DNA from 3 places in the Kitasatospora sp. NPDC001225 genome. Region 3 is predicted to be linked to each of the others. Evidence: riboswitches for the same ligand, from Rfam matches in the RefSeq annotation. Region 3 holds a riboswitch; each other region holds the start of a gene.
What was found. Region 3 has a riboswitch for cyclic di-AMP ahead of ACWDCZ_RS08980 (transglycosylase family protein). Riboswitches for the same ligand answer to the same signal wherever they lie in the genome.
Positions count from the first base shown of each region.

Region 1 (6,924 bases), on a different contig from region 3:
GCCTTCTGGTAGGCGGCGGCCAGCTCCGGGTCCTCGGCGAGCCGGGCGCTCTGGTCCTTCATCACGCCCTCCGCCTCCAGGGTGCCGATCAGCGAGGCGGCCTTGGGGCAGGTCAGGTAGTAGAGCGTGGGGAACGGCGTGCCGTCCGGCAGCCGGGGAGCCGTCTCCACGACGTCCGGGTTGCCGCAGGGGCAGCGGTGCGCCACGCCGCGCAGGCCGCGCGGCACCCGGCCGAGCTGGGCGGCGATGGCCGCGACGTCGGCGTCGGAGACGGTGGGGTGGTTCTCAGTGGTCATGGGGGGAGGTGTCTCCAACGGGGGACGGTGGGAGGGGAAGGGGGGTGGCGGGGGCCGCCGCGGCGGTGTCGGCGGCGTCCACCGAGTCCCAGATGCTGGCGTACCAGGGCTTGGCGGCCTTCGCCTGGCCGGCGGCGCCGCCGGGCGCCGCGTTCGGCCCGGAGGCGGCCCCGCCCGCGGACGAGGAGGTCCTGGCGGAGCCCTGGCCGGCCGGGTCCACCGCGATGTACGGGGTCTCCCCCGGCACCGCGTAGTGCAGCCGGGCGCGGGCCTGCGCCTTGACGTACTCCGGGTCCTGCCAGCGGGCCTTCTCCCGGCGCAGCTGCTCGACCTGCTGGCGCGCGTGGTCGGCCTTCGCCCGCTGGGCGGAGATCTCGGCGCGCTGGGAGATGAACTGCCGCGTCGGGTAGGCGAGGATCGCCACCAGCGAGCAGAGCACCAGGACGAGGACGGTCGCCCGGCTCGTGAACCGGGGCCGGGCCGCCAAGCCCGGGATCCTCCAGCCAGCCATCTCCCGTATCCCCTCCTGGTCGCGACGGTGCCCCGCCGTCCACCCTACGGGGTGAACGGCGGGGCACCGGTCAGGCGTGCGCTACCGGGAGCGCTCAGCCCTCGTGGCGGAAGCGCGGGAAGGCGCCGCGGCCGGCGTACTCGGCGGCGTCGTCGAGGATCTCCTCGATGCGCAGCAGCTGGTTGTACTTGGCGACGCGCTCGGAGCGGGCCGGGGCACCGGTCTTGATCTGGCCGCAGTTGGTGGCGACGGCCAGGTCGGCGATGGTGACGTCCTCGGTCTCGCCGGAGCGGTGCGACATCATGCAGCGGTAGCCGTTGCGCTGGGCCAGCTCGACGGCGTCCAGGGTCTCGGTCAGCGAACCGATCTGGTTCACCTTCACCAGCAGCGCGTTGGCGGTGCCGGTCTCGATGCCGCGGGCCAGACGGGCCGGGTTGGTGACGAACAGGTCGTCGCCGACCAGCTGGACCTTGTCGCCCAGCTTGTCGGTCATGGCCTTCCAGCCGGCCCAGTCCGACTCGTCCAGCGGGTCCTCGATGGAGACCAGCGGGTAGGCGGCGACCAGCTCGGCGTAGTACTCGATGAGCTCGGCGGCGGTGAGGTCCTTGCCCTCGAACCGGTAGGCGCCGTCCTCGTAGAACTCGGAGGAGGCGACGTCCAGGGCCAGCGCGACGTCACGGCCGGGCACGTAGCCGGCCTTCTCGATGGCCTCGACGATGAGGTCCAGGGCCTCGCGGTTGGAGTCCAGGTTCGGGGCGAAGCCGCCCTCGTCGCCCAGACCGGTGGACAGGCCGCGCTCCTTCAGCACGCCCTTGAGCGTGTGGTAGACCTCGACGCCCCAGCGGACGGCCTCGGAGAAGGACTCCGCACCGATCGGGGCGATCATGAACTCCTGGATGTCGACGTTGGAGTCCGCGTGCGACCCACCATTGAGGATGTTCATCATCGGGACCGGCAGGACGTGCGCGTTCGGGCCGCCCAGGTAGCGGAACAGCGGCAGGTCGCTGGCCTCGGAGGCGGCGTGCGCGACGGCCAGCGAGACGCCCAGGATGGCGTTGGCGCCGAGCGAGGACTTGTCCGGGGTGGCGTCCAGGTCCAGCATGGCCTGGTCGATCAGGCGCTGCTCGGTGGCGTCGTAGCCGACCAGCTCCGGGCCGATCTGCTCGATGACGGCCAGGACGGCCTTCTCGACGCCCTTGCCGAAGTAGCGGTTCTTGTCGCCGTCGCGCAGCTCCAGCGCCTCGAAGGCACCGGTGGAGGCACCCGACGGGACAGCGGCACGACCCGTGCTGCCGTCGTCGAGGCCGACCTCGACCTCGACCGTGGGGTTGCCGCGGGAGTCGAGGATCTCACGGGCTACGACGACATCGATGGACGGCACGAGGCATCTCCTTGCGAGAGCAGGGTCCGGTCTGACGGTGGTGCTGCCAGCAGGACGATTGCGGAGTCGTTACGACCAGAGCCTAACCGCCCGGGCTGCCGTGGCCGCGTCGGCCTCGGTCCCGTCTCACCGTGTGGCCCTGCTACCCACCGGTAGTTCACCTGCTTGTCCCAGCTTGTCCCACCGGAGCGGGCGAATGCGGACGAAGGGGACCGGTAGGACCGGCCCCCTTCGGACGGCGGGGTGGAGCGGCGTCGGCGCCGAGCGCTCCGGCGCGGCGGCGGGCGCCCCCGGCGGCGGGTGCTCCCCGCTTCGGGGCACCACCGGCCGCGGGGCGCTGCCGGCGTCGGGTGGGGCGGCTCAGCCGAGGTGCAGCACCTGGCCGGGCATGATCAGGTTCGGGTCGCCGCCGACGGTGGAGTGGTTCTGCTCGTACAGCGCGCTCCAGCCGCCGGACACGCCCTGGGCGGCGGCGATGGTCGACAGGGTGTCACCGGCACGGACGGTGTAGTCGTGGCCGGCGGCCTGCGGGGCCTGCTGCGCGGCGCGCGGGGCGTACTGCGGCTGGGCGGCGGCCTGGCCGGCGTACTGCTGGTAGACGCTCTGGTGGCTGGTCCAGTACCAGCCGCCGTTGTTCTGGTACCAGTACACCTTGGCGTCGGCGTCCCAGCCGGCCTTGCCGGAGAAGCCCGGGGTCTGCGGCTGCGCCTGCTGCTGCGGGGCGACCTGCTGGACCGGCTGCGCGGCGGGCTTCTGGGCCGGCTTCTGGGCGGCGGGCTTCTGCGCGACCGGCTTCTCGGCCGGCTTGGCGGCGGGCTTCGGGGCCTGCTGCTTGGGGGCGGACTGCGGCTTGGCGTCCGAGGAGGTGTCGACCGAGGCCGGGGCACCGCCCTTGGTCAGACCGGCCTTCTGGGAGCAGACCGGCCAGGCGCCCGGACCCTGCGAGGCCAGCACCTTCTCGGCGACCGAGATCTGCTGGGCCTTGCTGGCCTGGTTGGCCTGCGCCGCGTAGGCGGTGCCGCCGTACGCCTTCCAGGTGCTGGACGTGAACTGGAGGCCGCCGTAGAAGCCGTTGCCGGTGTTGATGCTCCAGTTGCCGCCGCTCTCGCACTGGGCGACGGAGTCCCAGGTGGAGGCCGGGGCGGCGGAGGCGCCGGTGGCGGTGAGGAGCGGCATCGCGAGTCCGACGCCGGCCACACCGGCGACGGCGATGGCCTTCTCGGCCTGGGTGCGACGACGGTGACGGCCAGTTCCAACGAACAGCATGAAGAGGTCCCTCTCCGTACGCCTGCGAGGTGAGCTGTCGGGTTCGGACCGGGAGGTGGCCCGGCCGCCGTACGCGGAAACGATTTCCGCTCGGGCGGCTTCACCCCAAGCCGTGGGGAGACGGCAACAAACCTGGTTCCCCCGCCCCTGCCCAGGGTTCTGGTCGGTTTCCCGTGACGCGGCGGGCAGGATTCGGCGTTCCGCGTACGAGGTCCGCAGCTGCGAACTCCAGGGAGAGTAGACAGATCATCAGACCAATCACAAGCTCATATCACCGATATCACACAACAATTACGGCCCGTGTCCGATCGCCTACCAACAGCGGCGTTATGTCCGGATTGATGGGTGTTCACACCCCCGTCGGCGGGCGATCGGCGACGTCCCGTCAGCGTGATCTCAGCAGGTCGGAGGCGTCGAAGAGGCATCCGGAACGGGGTGCGGAGGGGCGTGCGGGGAACGGCTCTCCGGGCTGAATTCCACCGGGAGTTCGCGCAGGCCACGCATGATCAGACCACCCCGCCAGCGCAGATTCTCCGGGCTTTCCGCGAGCCGCAGATCGGGCAGCCGGGAAAGCAGCGTGGCCAGCGCGGCACGCCCTTCGAGCCGCGCCAGCGGAGCGCCGATGCAGTAGTGGATGCCGTGCCCGAAGCCCAGGTGGGGGTTGTCCTTCCGGGCCAGGTCCAGGGTGTTCTCCGCCGCGAACCGGGCCGGGTCGCGGTCCGCCGCGGCCAGCACCACCAGCACCGGGTCGCCGACCGGGATGTCCACCCCGCCGATGGTCAGCGGACGGGTCGCGAACCGCCAGGTCGCCAGCTCCACCGGCCCGTCGTAGCGCAGGAGTTCCTCGATCCCGGTCTCCAGCAGCGCGCTCTCCCCGCGCACCACCGACTCCTGCAGCAGCCGGCGCTGCTCCGGATTGCGCAGCAGCGCGTAGGTGCCGTTGCCGATCAGGTTCACGGTGGTCTCGAAACCCGCGAACAGGAGGATGAAGGCCATCGCCGCGGCCTCGTTCTCGGTCAGGTGCTCACCGTGGTCGCCGGCCCGGATCAGGCCCGAGATCAGGTCGTCCCCGAGGTCCGCCCGCTTGCGGTGGATCAGCTCCAGCAGGTACGCCCGCATCCGCTTCACCGCCCGCCCCACGCCGCCGCGTTGGCCCCCGCCGTGGCGGATCATCATCCCGGCCCAGTCGCGGAAGTCGTCCTGGTCCTCGGCCGGCACCCCGAGCATGTCGCAGATCGCGTAGATGGGGAGCGGGAACGCGAACTCGTGGATCAGGTCCGCCGAACCGCGCTGCGCGAAGCCGTCGATCAGCCGGTCGGTGAGCTGCTGCACCCGCGGCTCGAACTCGGCCACCCGGCGCGGGGTGAACGCCTTCGACACCAGCCGGCGCAACCGGGTGTGGTCCGGCGGGTCGATGTTCAGCAGGTGGGTCATCAGGTCCGCCTGCCGCTCCCCCGGGATGCCCACCCGGCCGGTGCGGTGCGCCTGCCCGCTGTGGTGCGCCGGGTTCTTCGACAGCCGGCTGTCCGCGAGCGCCTGCCGGGCGTCCGCGTACCTGGTCACCAGCCAGGCCTCCACCCCGCTCGGCAGGGTGGTGCGGTGCACCGGGGAGTGCTCGCGCAACCAGGCGTAGGCGGGGTACGGGTCGGCGGCGAACTCCCAGGTGAACAGCTGCGGGGCGGGGGCGTCGGACGACGGGGCGGCGGGCCGGGCGGGGACGGGCTGAGCTGGCATGGACCGACCGTATCCGGTGCGACGGGCGCGCCCTCCCTCCGGCGGGGCGCCGCTTCCCCGCCGCTCCTCCGCCGCGCTTCCGCAACCGGACGCGTCGGGCGCGCCAACACTCCGTTGACGTCCCGTGGCCGGTCCGTGGACAGCTCTTGGCCGACTCTTGGCCGCGGGGCGGGCGTGAGCCTGGTCACCTGAGGGGTAATCCCTGTTGCGGAGGGTCAGGACGTGCCTACGATCCTCCGCAGTACGCGTGGGCGCCGGTGCGGTGTCGCCCACAGGGAGGAGCAGACCATGCGGGTCAGCGGGTCAGTCGTCGTCATCGCGGTCCTCGACGGCGGGTCGGGCGCGGGCCTCGCCCGCCGGTTCGCCGCCGCCGGCACCGCCGGAATGCTCATCGCCGACCAGTACGCCGGCATCGCCGAGGACCTCGCCGCCGAACTCGACCGGCCGGGCTGCCCCGTCGTCGGCGTCTGCGGCGACATCCGCCGCCCCAGCGACGTCGCCGCCCTCGTGGACACCGCCGAGAAGCACCTCGGGCCGATCGACCTGTTCGCCGTGGCCGGCCCCGACGGCGAGCGGATCATCTCGCTGGCGGACCTGCCCGACCACCTCGACCTGGAGCGGCTCGCCGAACTCGTCCTCCTCGTCGGCGAGGCCATCGGCGAACTCGTCCCGCCGCAGCGGCGCCCCGAGCGCACCGCCACGGCGGCCTGAGCGCCTACTCCCCGACCGGACCGAGGCCCTCGGCCGCGCGCACCGCGTCCCGGTAACCGCGCGCGGCCGACCGCAGCGCGGCGTCCACGTCCACCCCCGCGTCGTGCGCCCGCTGCACCACCGCGAGCAGCAGCCGGCCCGCCGAATCGGCCGTCAGCTCGGCCGGCAGCCCGTACGCCTCGTCCGGCACCCCCGTGAAACCCGCCCGGCGCACCCGCGACACCAGCTTCGCCGCGTACGCCAGCGAGGGCAGCCCGGCCGGCACGCCGTCCAGCACCGACTCGCGGTCCGCCTTCTCGGCCGCCTTCAGCTGCTCCCAGTTCGCCTCCGCCTCCGTGGCGCCCTCGACCTCGACGTTCCCGAACACGTGCGGGTGCCGGTACATCAGCTTCTCGACGATGTCCCCGGCCACGTCGTCGACGGTGAACGGCTCCGTCGGGTGGTCCTCGGCGATCCGGGAGTGGAAGAACACCTGGAACAGGACGTCGCCCAGCTCCTCGCGCAGCGTCTCCCGGTCCCCCGCCTCGATCGCCTCGACCAGCTCGTACGCCTCCTCGACCAGGTACTTCACCAGGCTCTCGTGCGTCTGCTCGGCGTCCCAGGGGCAACCGCCCGGGGAGCGCAGCCGGTCCATCACCGTCACCAGGTCCAGCAGCCGCGACCCCGGCAGGTCGTACGAGCCGGGCAGCACCTCGATCTCCGGCACCTCGCCGGCGTGCTCCACCGCCAGCCGCGCCAGCGCGTCGGTCAGCCCCGGGTCCCCGTCCGGGCTGCCCAGCCACACCGTCGGCCCGGCCCCCGCGGGCTGCCCCGTCAGCAGCCGCGCCAACGCGGGCGCCGACCCGGCCGGCACCGCCTCCACGACCACCCCGGCCTGCCGCACCGCCGCCACCTGCGGATGCCCCTCGTCCCCCACCAGCACCCGCCCCGCCGACCGCAACGCCTCCCACGCCGGCCACGCCAGCAGGCCGGGAGCCACCCGGTGGGTGGTGGTCAGCAGGATCAACTTCGCGCCCGGAGTCTCC
Region 1 is NZ_JBSFJC010000116.1:5,971-12,894, forward strand. Features, by position in the region: gene ACWDCZ_RS30390 (DUF501 domain-containing protein) at 1-314, opposite strand, end outside; gene ACWDCZ_RS30395 (FtsB family cell division protein) at 286-807, opposite strand; gene eno (phosphopyruvate hydratase) at 902-2,188, opposite strand; gene ACWDCZ_RS30405 (LysM peptidoglycan-binding domain-containing protein) at 2,549-3,454, opposite strand; cyclic di-AMP (ydaO/yuaA leader) riboswitch at 3,460-3,629, opposite strand; gene ACWDCZ_RS30410 (cytochrome P450 family protein) at 3,851-5,188, opposite strand; gene ACWDCZ_RS30415 (SDR family NAD(P)-dependent oxidoreductase) at 5,477-5,899, shown strand; gene ACWDCZ_RS30420 (MazG family protein) at 5,904-6,924, opposite strand, start outside.
Region 1: another riboswitch for cyclic di-AMP. It lies ahead of ACWDCZ_RS30405 (LysM peptidoglycan-binding domain-containing protein); the one in region 3 lies ahead of ACWDCZ_RS08980 (transglycosylase family protein).

Region 2 (6,924 bases), on a different contig from region 3:
CGCCCGGGACCTTGTTGAGCCGGCCCGGGATGACCTCGGCCAGGTCGTCGTGCCGGCGCACCCGCACCATCGCCACCAGGTTGTAGCCCCCCGTCACCGAGTAGACCTCGCTCACGCCGTCGATGGCGGCGATGGATTCGGCGATCTCCGGGATGCGGTCGACACTGGTCTTGATCAGGACGATGGCGGTGATCACAGTTCGGGCTCCTTTGTGGGGTGCCGCCAGCGTATCGGGCGTCAGCCCGGTCGTCGCGGGGGGTGGCGGACCACGGTGCAGGCGTAGAGGAACCCGGCCGAGAAGCCGATCACGTGGACCAGGTACGCCACCCCGGGGCCGGCCGCGTGCACCGACCACCACTGCAGGACGAACCAGAGGCCGAGCACCAGCCAGGCCGGGAAGCGCAGCGGCAGGAAGAACAGCAGCGGGACGAGGGTGGTCACCCGGGCCCGGGGGTGGAGGCGCAGGTAGGCGCCGAGGGCGGCGGCGATCGCCCCGGAGGCCCCGATGAGCACCCGGGTGGAGTTCGGCGAGTGCGCCTCGGCGAGCGCGAAGCCGTACGTGGTCAGGCTGCCGGCGGCCAGGTAGAAGACGGCGTACCGGGCCCGGCCCAGCCGGCGTTCGACGGTGGGGCCGAAGACCTGGAGGAAGAGCAGGTTCCCGAGCAGGTGCAGCCAGCCGGCGTGCAGGAAGAGCCCGGTGAGGACGGACAGCGCCGGGCGCTTGCCCGGGGTCGGGGCGGCCGGGCAGCCGGGGACCGGGTCGGGGGCCTCGGCGAGCTGTTCGGCGGTCAGCGGCCGTCCGGCCAGCACCTCGGCCGGGACGGCGCCCCAGCGCTGCTCGTACCGCTGCTCCGCGCAGACCCGGGCCTGGCCGGTGCCGTACAGCGGGTTGAGCCCCGCGGCCGGGCCGAGCAGGAAGACCAGGGTGTTGAGGGCGATCAGGGCGTAGCTGACCACGGGGGCGGTCGCCGCCGGGCGGCCGCCCCGGGCGGCGGTGTGGTCGGGGACCGCGAGCGCCATGCGGCCAAGCATCCCTCCGGGCGCCGCAGGTGACACGGCGGTTTACGGCAGGTGGACTAGCCCGGGTGTTCAGGCAACCGGTGGTCGCGACGGTTGCCCCAGGCAATAGGCTTGGGGCGGGCATTCCCGCCTCCCGCCGCCGACGCCGGGGCTCCGGGGGGAGCGCCTGCCCCACCCAGGGACCACCCGAGAGGACCCCCGATGACCGTCCCCGCTCTGACCGCCGAGACGCGCTGGCGCTGCACCCTGTGCGGCAACCTCACCCGCTTCGACGTGACCCGCACCGCGCGGGTGACCGAGTTCCTGCACTTCGACCTGGCCGGCGAGTCCAAGGTCGAGGAGACCGAGGTGCTGAGCGAGACCGTCGAGTCGGTGCGCTGCCGCTGGTGCAACGCGGTGGACCAGGTCGAGCTGGTGGCCCGTCCGGGCGCCGAGGAGACGCAGGCCCCCGCCGACCAGGGCTGATCCCCGCCGCGGCGGCGGGGTGGGTGCGCGGCGCACCCGCCCGCGCCGCACGGGACAATACAGAACAGGACGCACGGAGCGTGCCGACGGGGGGCGGCCGCGGCCGTGCCCCGCTGGACCAGGATCGGAGCCGAGGACGTGGTGGACGCAGCGAAGGAGCCCGGCGCAGCCCAGGGGCTTCAGCCCGCTGCGGCCGAGGCCCCGGCCGAGGCTGCCGGGACGGCGGACGGCGCCTCCGGGTCCGCGGCGGAGCGCGCCGTCGAGAAGCTCGACCGGCCGCTGCCCGAGGGCGTGCGCCGTCGGGTGGTCGGCCTGGCCTCGGACGCGCTCGGCGGGGTGCCGCCGGCCGAGCTCCCGCAGAGCCTGCGTCAGTACGTCAAGTTCACCCCGGCGCGGCGGGCCAAGTACGCGGCCACCGCGCTGGCGGCGGCGCTGGAGGCGGAGCCGGCCTTCCGGGTGCGGATAGCGGAGCGGCTGCGTCTCGGGCAGCCGGACCTGGTGAAGGCGCTGGAGTCGGGCACCGTCCCGAGCGCGGCCGATCCGATGGACGTCGCGGCCGCCGCCTACCTGGTGCGTTCGACGGGCTGGAGCCGGCTGGTGGCCGAGGCCGGCGAGGAGGCCGAGCGGGCCGGCGCCGAGGACGCGGCCGCGGAGGCGGTCCGGCTGGTGGAGAAGCTGCAGGCCGAGCTGGCCGAGGTGCGGGCCTCCGCGCGGGCGGACGCGGACCGGCAGCGGGCCGAGTCCGACGGCGTCCGCAGAGAGGCCGAGTCGCTGCGCAAGAGGGTGCGGACGCTGGAGAGCGACACCCGCCGGGCGCAGGCCGAGACCCGCCGGGTGGCCGGCGAGCTGGACGCGCTGAAGGCGCAGGCCGCGGCCGAGCGCGGCGCGGCCGAGAGCGAGGCGCGCCGGCTCCGGCACCGGGTCCTGGAGCTGGAGAACGCGGCCGAGCAGGGCCGCCGTTCGGCCCGTGAGGGGCGCAGCGTCGAGGACATGCGGCTGCGGCTGCTGCTGGACACCGTGCTGCAGTCGGCCCAGGGGCTCCAGCGGGAGCTGGCGCTGCCGGTCGCCCAGATCCGCCCGGCGGACCTGGTGGAGGCGGTGGTGCCGGGGGCGGCCTCGCCGCACGACGTGGCCCGGCGCGGGCTGGCCGAGGACGATCCGGCGCTGCTGGACCAGCTGCTGGCGATCCCCCAGGTGCACCTGGTGGTGGACGGCTACAACGTGACCAAGACCGGCTATCCGACGCTGCCGCTGGAGCAGCAGCGGATCCGGCTGCTGGGCGGGCTGGCGATGCTGGCCCAGCGGACCCAGGCGGAGGTCACCTGCGTGTTCGACGGGCAGGACCTGGACGTCCCGGTGATCATGGCGCCACCGCGCGGGGTCCGGGTGCGGTTCAGCCGGACCGGGGAGACGGCCGACGAGCTGATCCGCCGTCTGGTGCGGGCCGAGCCGCAGGGCCGTCCGGTGGTGGTGGTGTCCACCGACCGGGAGGTCGCGGAGGGCGTGCGGAAGGCGGGCGCGCGCCCCGTGGCGTCGGTGCTGCTGCTGAACCGGCTGGCCCGGCCCTGAACCCGGGGAGGTTCGCATGATGCCTGGTCAGGGCCTGTTTCGGAGCATTGTGCGAGTCCGGTGAAGTCAGTGTGGGGACCGGAGTTCACGCCTTCGGGGGAGTGGCAAAACGGATAGATCTTCACTAGGGTCTGGCGTCAAACCTATTTTCCGGAATCTCATCCCATCAGGTGAGCCCGTTGGAAGAAGGAGCCGGTCCCTTGGCCTCCCACCGCCGTCCCAAGCAGCCGAGCCGCGCACGGATCTCCGTGCTCACCGCGGCCGCTGCGACCGCGGTCGCCCTCTCCGCCCAGGTGGCCGCGCACGCCGCGCCGCAGCCGAACAAGACGGACGTCAAGGCGCAGATCGACCAGCTCCAGGAGGAGCAGGAGCAGGCGGCCGAGAAGTACAACGGCGCCAAGGAGCGGGCCGACCAGCTGCGCAAGCAGGCCGACCAGCTGCAGGACCAGGTGGCCCGCGGCCAGGAGCAGATGACCCAGCTCCAGGGCGGCCTCGCCGAGGTGGCGGGCGAGCAGTACCGCAGCGGCGGCATCGACCCGTCCGTCCAGCTGATGCTCTCCTCGGACCCGTCCGGCTACCTGGACAAGGCCTCCACCGTCCAGCAGGCCAGCACCAGTCAGGCCGAGGCGCTCAAGGGGCTGCTGGACCAGCAGCGCCGGCTGGACCAGGAGAAGACCGAGGCGGCCGCCGTCCTCGCCTCGCTGGACACCACCACCAAGGACCTGAACCAGGCCAAGTCGGACGTCAACACCAAGCTGAAGGCCGCCCAGGACCTGCTGAACTCGCTGAGCTCCGCCGACCGCGCCGCGCTGCGGGCCCAGCAGGCGCAGGACGACCGCGCCTCGCGCGGCAGCGACCGGGTCGACCTCGGCAGCCTGCCGCCGGCCAGCGGCTACGCGGCCACGGCGCTGGCCAAGGCGATGAGCAAGCAGGGCTCGCCGTACGTGTGGGGCGCCACCGGGTCGACCACCTTCGACTGCTCGGGCCTGATGGTCTGGGCGTACGGGCAGGCGGGCGTCTCGCTGCCGCGCACCTCGCAGGAGCAGGGCCACTACGGCACCCGGATCCCCTCGCTGGACCAGGCCCAGCCGGGCGACCTGGTGATCTACGGCCCCGACATGCACCACGTCGGGATGTACATCGGCAACGGCATGGTGGTCCACGCGCCGCACACCGGTGACGTGGTGAAGGTGATGAAGGCCGACGCGATGTCGATCAACACCATCCGCCGGGTCTGACGGACCGACACGCCCGGGGGGCTCCCGCGGGGGCCTGTGAAAAGCGCCACCCCCGTTCGGGGTGGCGTTTCGGGTTTCCGGCCCTTCGACGACCACATGGTGAGAACCGATCAGCCTTGTGTGCGTCAATGGTCACCATCGGTCATTTTCACAAAGGAACTTGGGTAATCTTCTGTCTTTTTTCTGACAAGGATTTGAACCGATCACGGTTCAGTTACTAGGGTCATGCTCCGAACCACCGCACTGTCGATCGCCCAGCCAGGGTGGCGGCGGTGGTTACCGTCGAGTTCGCAAGGCAGCGGGACAGGTCGAAGCGACTGTCCGACAGGGGAGCCCAGTGGTAGGGGGCGCTGCGGAGCGGAGCCGGGGAACCACGTTCCTCCGGGGTGAATCGGCGCCAGGTCGGCCGGTGGAACGGCCGTGAGGCGTCGTAGGGCATGCTTCCGGCCCGAACCCGTCAGCTCACCCGGTAGGCGGCCGTAGGAAGAAGGAGTCCGCCTTCGTGGCGTCCCATCGTCGTCCCAAGCCCGCCGGCCGCGCCCGGGTCTCGATCCTGACCGGCGTCGCCGCCGCAGCCGTCGTCCTCTCCGCGCAGGGTGCCCACGCGGACCCGCAGCCGACCAAGGAACAGGTCAAGGGGCAGGTCGACCAGCTCAACGAGCAGGCCGAGGTCGCGACCGAGAACTACAACGCCGCCCAGGCCAAGCAGCAGGACCTGGAGAAGCAGGTCTCCGGCCTGCAGGACCAGGTGGCCCGTCAGCAGGCCCAGGTCACCGAGCTCCAGGGCGGCCTCGCCGAGATCGCCGGCGAGCAGTACCGCAACGGGGGGATATCCCCCACCGTCCAGCTGATGTTCTCCTCCAGCCCGGACAGCTTCCTCAGCCAGGCCGACGCGCTGAACCAGGCCGGCAGCACCCAGAAGGGTCAGCTGAAGGAGCTCCAGGAGCAGCAGCGCAAGCTCGACCAGGACCGCAACGAGGCCCAGGGCAAGCTCGCCGAGCTGGAGTCGACCACCCAGCAGCTGAAGGCCTCCAAGGACGAGGTCCAGGGCAAGCTGAAGGCGGCCCAGGACCTGCTCAACACGCTGACCGAGCAGGACCGCCAGGCGCTGCGCCAGGCCGAGGAGAAGGCCGCCGCCGAGGCCAAGGCCAAGGCCGACGCCGCCCAGGCCCAGCAGCAGCAGGCCGACCGCGCCTCCCGCGACAACAGCCGCGGCAGCCTCTCGGCCCCCACGACCACCGCTCCGGTGAACGTGGCCCCCGGCAGCTCGCGCGGTGCCGCCGCGCTGTCCGCCGCCGCCTCCAAGATCGGCAGCCCGTACGTCTGGGGCGCCACCGGCCCGGGCTCCTTCGACTGCTCCGGTCTGATGGTCTGGGCGTACAACCAGGCCGGCGTGTCGCTGCCGCGCACCTCGCAGGCGCAGGCCTCGGCCGGCACCCGGCTCGGGACGGACCTCTCCAAGGCCCAGCCCGGCGACCTGCTGATCTTCTACACCGACGCCCACCACGTCGGCATCTACGCCGGCAACGGCCAGGTGCTGCACGCCCCCAAGCCGGGCGCGTCGGTGCGCTACGAGGCGGTCACCAACATGCCGCTGACCGGCATCGTGCGGGTCTGATCCCCGCTCGGACGTCTCCAGGCCCGGTCTCCCCCAGGGGAGGCCGGGCCTGCGGCTTTTCCGGCGGCTCGATCTGATGTCCGATTAGGGAGTGAATATTCGGGTTGGGAGGGGTTTGGACTCGCTTGCCCGGACTCGCTAACGTCTGCCACCGGACTCCCGCTCGACGGCCGCCCGTCCCGGTGCGGCGGCGGGGGCCGCGCCGCAGGATTGGAGCCGCTGCCGCCATGCCCGTGCACCGCCGTTCCCAACTGCTCACCCGGGCGCTGGTGCTGACCGCGGCCGCCGCCACCGCGTTGGGCGCGGCCACCGGAGGCAGCGCCCAGGCGGCCCCCGCCAGCCCCGACCCGGGCGACCGTCAGGACGTCAAGACGCAGGTCGAGCAGCTGTACGACGAGGCCGAGCAGGCGTCCGAGAGGTTCAACGCCGCGCAGGAGGCCCAGCGGCGGCTCCAGGGCGAGACCACGATCCTCCAGGGCGAGATCGCCCTCGCCCAGGACCAGCTCAACGGGCTGCGCGGCGACCTGGCGATGGTGGCCGGGGCCGAGTACCGCGGCGGCGGGATGACCCAGACCGCCCAGCTCATCCTCTCGCCCGACCCGGAGGGCTACCTGGCCCGCGCCCGCACCCAGGGCCAGGCCGCCGTGCGCCAGCAGGAGACCCTGCACGAGCTGATCACCCGCCAGCGCCGGCTCGACCAGCGCCGCACCGAGGCGGCCGACAAGCTCGCCGAGCTGGACCGGACCCGGCGTTCGCTCGCCGACAGCAAGCAGCAGGTCCAGCAGCGGCTGGCCGGGGCGCAGAAGCTGCTGAACGGCCTGGGCGCCGTCGAGCGGGCCCGGCTGGCGGTCCAGGACGCCCGGGACGCCGAGCAGCGCGCCACCCGGGGCACCGACCGGCTGGACCTCGGCACCGCCCCGCCCGCCTCCGAGCGCGGGGCGGCCGCGCTGGCCGCCGCGGTGCGGATGATCGGCTCCCCGTACGTCTACGGGGCCACCGGCCCGCACGCGTTCG
Region 2 is NZ_JBSFJC010000171.1:7,133-14,056, forward strand. Features, by position in the region: gene ACWDCZ_RS35015 (Lrp/AsnC family transcriptional regulator) at 1-196, opposite strand, end outside; gene ACWDCZ_RS35020 (rhomboid family intramembrane serine protease) at 238-1,020, opposite strand; gene ACWDCZ_RS35025 (hypothetical protein) at 1,222-1,485, shown strand; gene ACWDCZ_RS35030 (NYN domain-containing protein) at 1,624-3,054, shown strand; gene ACWDCZ_RS35035 (C40 family peptidase) at 3,255-4,292, shown strand; cyclic di-AMP (ydaO/yuaA leader) riboswitch at 4,631-4,784, shown strand; gene ACWDCZ_RS35040 (C40 family peptidase) at 4,795-5,910, shown strand; gene ACWDCZ_RS35045 (C40 family peptidase) at 6,138-6,924, shown strand, end outside.
Region 2: another riboswitch for cyclic di-AMP. It lies ahead of ACWDCZ_RS35040 (C40 family peptidase); the one in region 3 lies ahead of ACWDCZ_RS08980 (transglycosylase family protein).

Region 3 (6,924 bases):
GACGAGCTGCACCAGGCCTTCAACTTCCAGTACCTGGGCACCGGTTGGGAGGCCGCCGCGCTGCGTGAGGTGATCGACCTCTCGCTCGACTCGATGCGCCCGGTCGACGCCCCCACCACCTGGGTGCTGTCCAACCACGACGTCACCCGGCACGCCACCCGGTTCGCCAACGAGCCCGGCCTCGGCACCCAGATCCGCACCCCCGGCGACCGGGCGCTCGGCCTGCGCCGCGCCCGCGCCGCCACCCTGCTGATGCTCGCGCTGCCCGGCTCGGCGTACGTCTACCAGGGCGAGGAGCTCGGCCTGCCGGACGTCACCGACCTGCCCGACGAGGTCCGCCAGGACCCGTCCTTCTTCCGCCAGGCCGGCCAGGACGGCTACCGCGACGGCTGCCGCGTCCCGATCCCGTGGTCCGGCACCGAGGCCCCGTACGGCTTCGGCCCGGTGGCCGGCGGGCCGTCCTGGCTGCCGCAGCCGGCCGAGTGGGCCGAGCTGAGCGTCGAGGCGCAGACCGGCGACCCGAACTCCACCCTGGAGCTCTACCGCAGCGCGCTGGCCGTCCGCCGGGCCCAGCCCGACCTCGGCGCCGGCACCGGGGTCGAGTGGCTGGAGAGCCCCGAGGGCACCCTGGCGTTCCGCCGCGGCGCCTTCGTCTGCACCGTGAACACCACCGGCGAGCCGGTGCGGATCGCGGCCCCGGGCACGCTGCTGCTCGCCTCGACCGACCTCGTGGTGGACGGCGGCGAGACGGTGCTCGCTCCGGACAGCACCGGCTGGTGGGCGGTCTGACGTGGTTGGAATAGGCTCTGGGACCGTGACTACGGCGCGACTCTCAGACATCGCGGCGCAGGCGGGGGTCAGCGAAGCCACCGTCTCCCGCGTGCTCAACGGCAAGGCGAACGTTTCCGCCGCCACCCGGCAGACCGTGCTGGCGGCACTCGACGTGCTCGGGTACGAGCGGCCGACCCGCCTTCGCCAGCGCAGCGCCGGGCTGATCGGCCTGATCACGCCGGAGCTCAGCAACCCGATCTTCCCGGCGCTGGCCCAGGTGATCGAGCAGGTGCTCAGCCGGCACGGCTACACCCCGGTGCTGTGCACCCAGACACCGGGCGGGTCCACCGAGGACGAACTGGTGGACATGCTGGTGGACCGGGGCGTGGCGGGCATCGTCTTCGTCTCCGGCCTGCACGCCGACACCACCGCCGACCACGACCGCTACGCCCGGCTGGCCGGGCGCGGGGTGCCGTTCGTGCTGATCAACGGCTACAGCGAGAAGATCGACGCGCCGTTCATCTCGCCGGACGACCGCGCCGCGATGTGGATGGCCGTCCAGCACCTGGCCGAACTCGGGCACGAGCGGACCGGGCTGGCCGTCGGTCAGCGCCGGTACGTACCGGTGCTTCGCAAGATCGAGGGCTTCACGGCGGCGATGCGCGAGGTGCTCGGGCTCGGCCGGGAGGAGGCCGAGAACCTCGTCCACCACACGCTGTTCAGCGTGGAGGGCGGGCACGCGGCGGCCGGCGCGCTGCTCGACAAGGGCTGCACGGCGATCGTCTGCGGGAGCGACATGATGGCGCTCGGGGCGATCCGGGCGGTGCGGCAGCGCGGGTTGTCGGTGCCGCAGGACGTGTCGGTGGTCGGCTTCGACGACTCGCCGCTGATCGCCTTCACCGAGCCGCCGTTGACCACGATCCGCCAGCCGGTCGAGGCGATGGCCACGGCGGCGGTGGACGCGCTGCTGGAGGAGGTCGGCGGGAACGCCGCCCAGCGCGGCGAGTTCATGTTCCAGCCGGAGCTGGTGATGCGCGGGTCCACCGGGGCCTGCGCGCGCTGAACCCCGGCCGCCACGGCCGTCGGACGGGCCCCGGAGGGCGATCGCTCTCCGGGGCCCGTCGGCGTGCGCGCGGTCGGCCGTCGCGGGCCGTGCCGGACCGTGGCGGGCCGTGGGGTGGGTCAGCCCTCCTGGGCGGTCGGGCGGTCGGCGGTCAGGCGGTGCCCGTCGGCGGCCTCGCCGGTACGGGTCTCGGTGCGGCGGCCGCGGGCCAGGTAGTCGCGCAGGACCAGTTCGACGGCGTCCTGGGGGCTCTTGGTGCCGGAAAGCATCATCGCGTCGATCGCGAGGTTCGCGTCGAGGGTGACGGTGACCTGGGCCATGTGACTCCTCCTCGGGTGCAGAGCAGCAGCATGCCCGCTGGGGCGGCGATCCACCACGGAACGGGGCGGAACCGCGGTCGGGAACGGTCGGGCACGCCGTGGCCCCGGGAACGCCGGAACCCCCGGGGAGGAGCGACCAGACTCTCCCCGGGGGTGGTGGGCGGTCAGCGTTCGGACGACGGCCGACAGCTGACGGATAACAGCTGACAGATGTTGAAATCTGTCAGCTGTTATCTGGTACCCGTCAGCTGTTACCGGCCGTCCGTCGGCCGTGCGCCGTGGACCGCGCGCCGTCCTCAGACCCGGCCGGCGAAGTCCGGGGCCCAGTTGGCGATGCTCTGCTCGCGGACGCCCGAGCTCGGGTTGGCGGCCTCGACGTACTTGCCGTTGCCGACGTAGATCGCGACGTGGTAGACGCCGGAGTCCTTGCCGTTGTTGGACCAGAACAGCAGGTCGCCCGCCTGGAGGCTGTCCAGCGAGACGTGGGTGCTGGCGGCGGCCTGGTCGGCGGCGACGCGCGGGACGGAGACGCCCGCGGCGCGCAGCGCGGCCTGGGTCAGGCCGGAGCAGTCCCAGCCGCCGTTGCCGGTGCCGCCGTAGACGTACGCCTGACCGACCTTCGACTCGGCGAAGGAGACCGCGGCGGCCATGCTGCCGGTCGCGGCCGGCGCCTGGGTCTGGGTCTGCGTCTGGGCCTGGGGCTGCGGAGCGGGCTTGGTGGCGGGCTTCGCGGCCGGCTTGGTGGACGGCTTGGCGGCCGGGGCCTCGGGCTGCGCGGTCGGCTGGGCGTTCACGGCACCGCCGTTCGCGGACTGGCCGGACTTCTGCGAGCGGTCGAACCAGGTGAAGTCCGAGCCGGACGTGCCGGCGGAGGGCTGGCCCGCCCGGGCCTGGCCGTTGCCGCCGAAGGACAGCTGCTGGCCCGGGTAGATGGTGTCCGGACCCTCGGTCAGGGTGCCGCGGTTGAGGTCGTACAGCCGCTGCCAGCCGCCCTGCACCTTGTGCTGGTCGGCGATCGCGGACAGCCAGTCGCCCTCGACGACGGTGTAGTCGCCGCCCTGGGCCTGCTGCTGGCGCTTCTGCACCCAGTCGCTCCGGTTGCCGGAGGCGGCGGAGTCCGTGGAGGCCTGCGCGTCGCCCTGGGCGGGCGCGGCGGGCTTCGCGGCGGGGGTCTGGGGCTGCGCGGGCTTGGCGCTGGGCTTCGCGGCCGGAGCGGCCGGCTTGGCGCTCTGGGCGGGCGCGGCGGGCTTGGCGGCGGTCGAACCCGCCGAGGTGTCAACGGCGGCCGCGGCGCCGCCCTTGGTGAGCCCGGCCTGGACGGAGCAGACCGGCCAGGCGCCGGGGCCCTGGGAGGCGAGGACCTTCTCGGCGACGGCGATCTGCTGGTCCTTGGTGGCCAGGTCGGCGCGGGCCGCGTAGGCCGTGCCGCCGAAGGCGGACCAGGTGCTGGAGGTGAACTGGAGGCCGCCGTAGAAGCCGTTGCCGGTGTTGATGCTCCAGTTGCCGCCGCTCTCGCACTGGGCGACCTTGTCCCAGGTGGCGACGGAGGCGGCCGAGGCGGTGCCGGTGGTGAGGCAGGGGACGGTGAGGCCGACGCCCGCGACGCCGAGGGCGGCGATCACGCGACGGGTACGGCCGGACAGACGGGTGCCGTTGGTGGGCAGCATGAAGACGTGGTCCTCTCCCACGCCTGCGAGGTGAGCTGTCGGATTCGGGCTGGAGTTGCCCGGCCGTGCGGTGAGCACGGCTTCACCCCTAGCCCTGGACCGTTCCGGAGAGCGGTCCGGGGCGACTTACCTGTGGGTCCCCCGCTCCTGCCGTGGTGCGTTTTCGCGCTTCCAGGACATCCGACGGCAGGACTCGGCGTTGCGGATGACCGGGTTCGTGTGGTCACGAACGGGGAGCACGTTAATCAGACTTAAGTTCAAACTGCAAACCACTGTGATGTGCATCACGGTTTAGTGGAAACTGCCAAAATTGCCACTCACCATGATCGTAAATGATCGTTTTCAGGCAATGCTGTTGCGGAAGCCGACAACTGGCTCCGCCTCAGGAGCGGCGTGACGGTGCGTCGAATCGCGGAGTGGCGCACTCCGGCGGGTGGGGGAGCGGTCGCGATCGGAGCATGTGAATCCACGCTCCCTATTTCCTTTCAAATAGCGCCAGAACGGACATTCCCCTTCATTGCCGGGTGACTCCCGTACGGGACGGACGGGGTGGGGGGAAGTACGCGGAAGGGCCCGGAACGCGATCCGTTCCGGGCCCTTCGGTGCGCGCGAACCCGCGCGCGGTGTCCTTATCGTCCGCCAGGCCCCTCGGCGGCCGCGTGGGCGCCACGGGAGCCCTCCGCGACCCCCTCGGCCTCGGCGGCGGCCGCCGCCTCCGCCTCGGCCCGTGCCAGGTCCTCCGGGGACGGCGTGGGCAGCGCGGCCAGGTAGGTGGAGGCGATCAGCTGGCCGACCGACGGGTAGGCGCCCAGCGGCGCGGCCGACGGGCAGCCGGTCTCCTCGGCGGCGGTGGCGAGCAGCTCGGAGTCCGCCTCCGGACCGATCACCAGCGGGGCCAGCGCCGGGCGCTGCGAGCCGGTGTCCTTGAGGTGGTTGACGGCCGCGGCCACCGAGCCGGGCACGTCGAGCGCGGCGGCGACGACCGGCACGGCCAGCCGGGCGGCCAGCAGCACGCCGGTGATGCCGGCTGCGGCGGCCGCGTCCTCGCCGCCGACGGTGGTCAGCACCACGCCGTCCGCGGCGGTCGCGATGGCGAACAGTCGGGCGCGGTCGGCCCGGGCCAGCCCGGCCTCGGAGAGCCGGACGTGCACGGCCTCGGCCAGCAGCGGGTGCGGGCCCAGCGGGTCGGTGACGGGCGCGCCGTACTCGGCGGCGAGCGCGTGAAGCCCGGTCAGGAAGGTGTGCGGGCCGGGCACCAGCGGCACCAGGACGGGCATCGGCCGCCCGGCCTCGGCGGCCAGGGCCAGCAGCTCGGCCACGGTGCGGTCCTCGCCGCTCGCGCCCGCCGCACCGTCACCGGGGAGGTAGCCGACGGCGGTCTGGACGCCGTTCTGCTCGGTGCGGACGATCGAGAGCAGCTCCTCGACGACCGAGCGGGACTCGGGCCCGGCGGTCGCGGGCACGGCGAGCACCAGGGCCGGGGCGCCGGCCGGGATCTCGGGGCGCTCGGGACGACGGTGGCGCCCCCGCGCACGGGAGCCTGGAGTACGGACGGGCAGTGGCGCGCCCGGAATGGCTGCGGTGCTCATGCCGGAGATCGTAGGACATCGGCCCGTCCGGCTTGCAGTCGGCTGCCGTACGGGTTTCGCGTGCTCGCGGTACGGACCCGGTGCGTCTCCGGCGCCGGTCCGGGCGCTTTGCCTACAATCCGGACATTCTTCGCCCAACCCCCGCATGGTGGCCGGTGCTTGTCCCGACGCGATCCGAGGGGGCGGGCGTTGCACCCGGGGCGCGTGAGATGTCTCACAGCATGAGCCCGGCTTGACGGAGGGTCACGGGCGGGCGACTCCCGGCATTCGAAGATCAACATTCAGCGGGGAGGTGCTCACGGCCGGTTATCGCGGGCTCGACGATTCATCGGCTATGTCCGTTTACGTACCGTCAGAGGAAGGGCCCGTGAAGAGTTCGCGGCTGCGGGTAAAAGGCCTCGTGCACCTGCAATGTCCCGTGCTGATGCACGTGCACTGCGGCTATCATCACGTCAAGTGAGGCGTTGTGCCGGACCGGTACGGGGCCGGTCCGTTCGTTTCGGCGGTGCCGGGGGCGCCGCGCTGGACGACAACTCCGGAGCTCTTCGGGAGATTTCTATGCACGACTCGCAGGACACGCACGGCTCGTACGACACCTACAACGGGATGGCCGCCGCCGATCTCCAGGGGGTGGTCTGGCAGAAGAGCCGGCACAGCAACTCCCAGGGCAACTGCGTCGAGTTCGCGGCCCTGCCGGGCGGCGATGTGGCGATGCGCAACTCGCGGTTCCCGGACGGCCCCGCCCTCATCTACACCCGGGCCGAGATCTCCGCCCTGCTGCTGGGGGCGAAGGACGGGGAGTTCGACCACCTGGCGGTCTGACCGGCCGCCGTGCTCCATCATCGGGGGGCCGTCGTGGGTGCCGACACCACGACGGCCTTTGTCTTTGTCTCCTCCGGATGTCTTCGCTCCGGAGGCCTCTCCCGGATCCGTCCGGCCGCCCGGCCCGCCCGGCCGTGCTGAGCCGCTCGCGGTTCCGTGGTGCCGGAGGCTCTCGACGGGGCCTGCTGGAAGGGCCCGGGGTGCGGTCCTCCCGGGGTGTCCGTCGACCGGCCGCGCGCCGTCCGGCGCGGGGCCCGTCCCGAAGGCAGGGCTCCTCCGGAGTGCAGGGCCTGTCCCGGGGTCAGGGCTCGTCCGGAACGCCGGGCCCGCTCGGAGCACGGGGCCCGCTGGGAGCACAGGACCCGCTCGGAGCGCGGGGCCCGTCCTAGGCCGAGCGCCGATGCCGTCCGCCGACGTCGACGGGACCGTCGAGCGGTGAGCGGCCGCCGAGCCCGGGGTGTCCGTCCAGCGGGGAACCGCCGACCGACTCGGCCTCGAACATCGCCCAGACCACCTTGCCGCTGCCCAGCGGGTGCCAGCCCCAGGAGCGGCTGAACGACTCCACCAGGTGCAGCCCGCGGCCCGATTCGGCGACGAAGTCGGCCTCCCGGGCGACCGGGCCGGTGCTGCTCGGATCGCTCACCGCGCAGACCACCTGGGGTGCGCGGTGCACCAGGCTTATTCGGATCGGC
Region 3 is NZ_JBSFJC010000018.1:69,255-76,178, forward strand. Features, by position in the region: gene ACWDCZ_RS08965 (glycoside hydrolase family 13 protein) at 1-789, shown strand, start outside; gene ACWDCZ_RS08970 (LacI family DNA-binding transcriptional regulator) at 815-1,834, shown strand; gene ACWDCZ_RS08975 (hypothetical protein) at 1,954-2,154, opposite strand; gene ACWDCZ_RS08980 (transglycosylase family protein) at 2,451-3,842, opposite strand; cyclic di-AMP (ydaO/yuaA leader) riboswitch at 3,829-3,999, opposite strand; gene ACWDCZ_RS08985 (hypothetical protein) at 4,451-5,410, opposite strand; gene ACWDCZ_RS08990 (DUF397 domain-containing protein) at 5,969-6,232, shown strand; gene ACWDCZ_RS08995 (ATP-binding protein) at 6,618-6,924, opposite strand, start outside.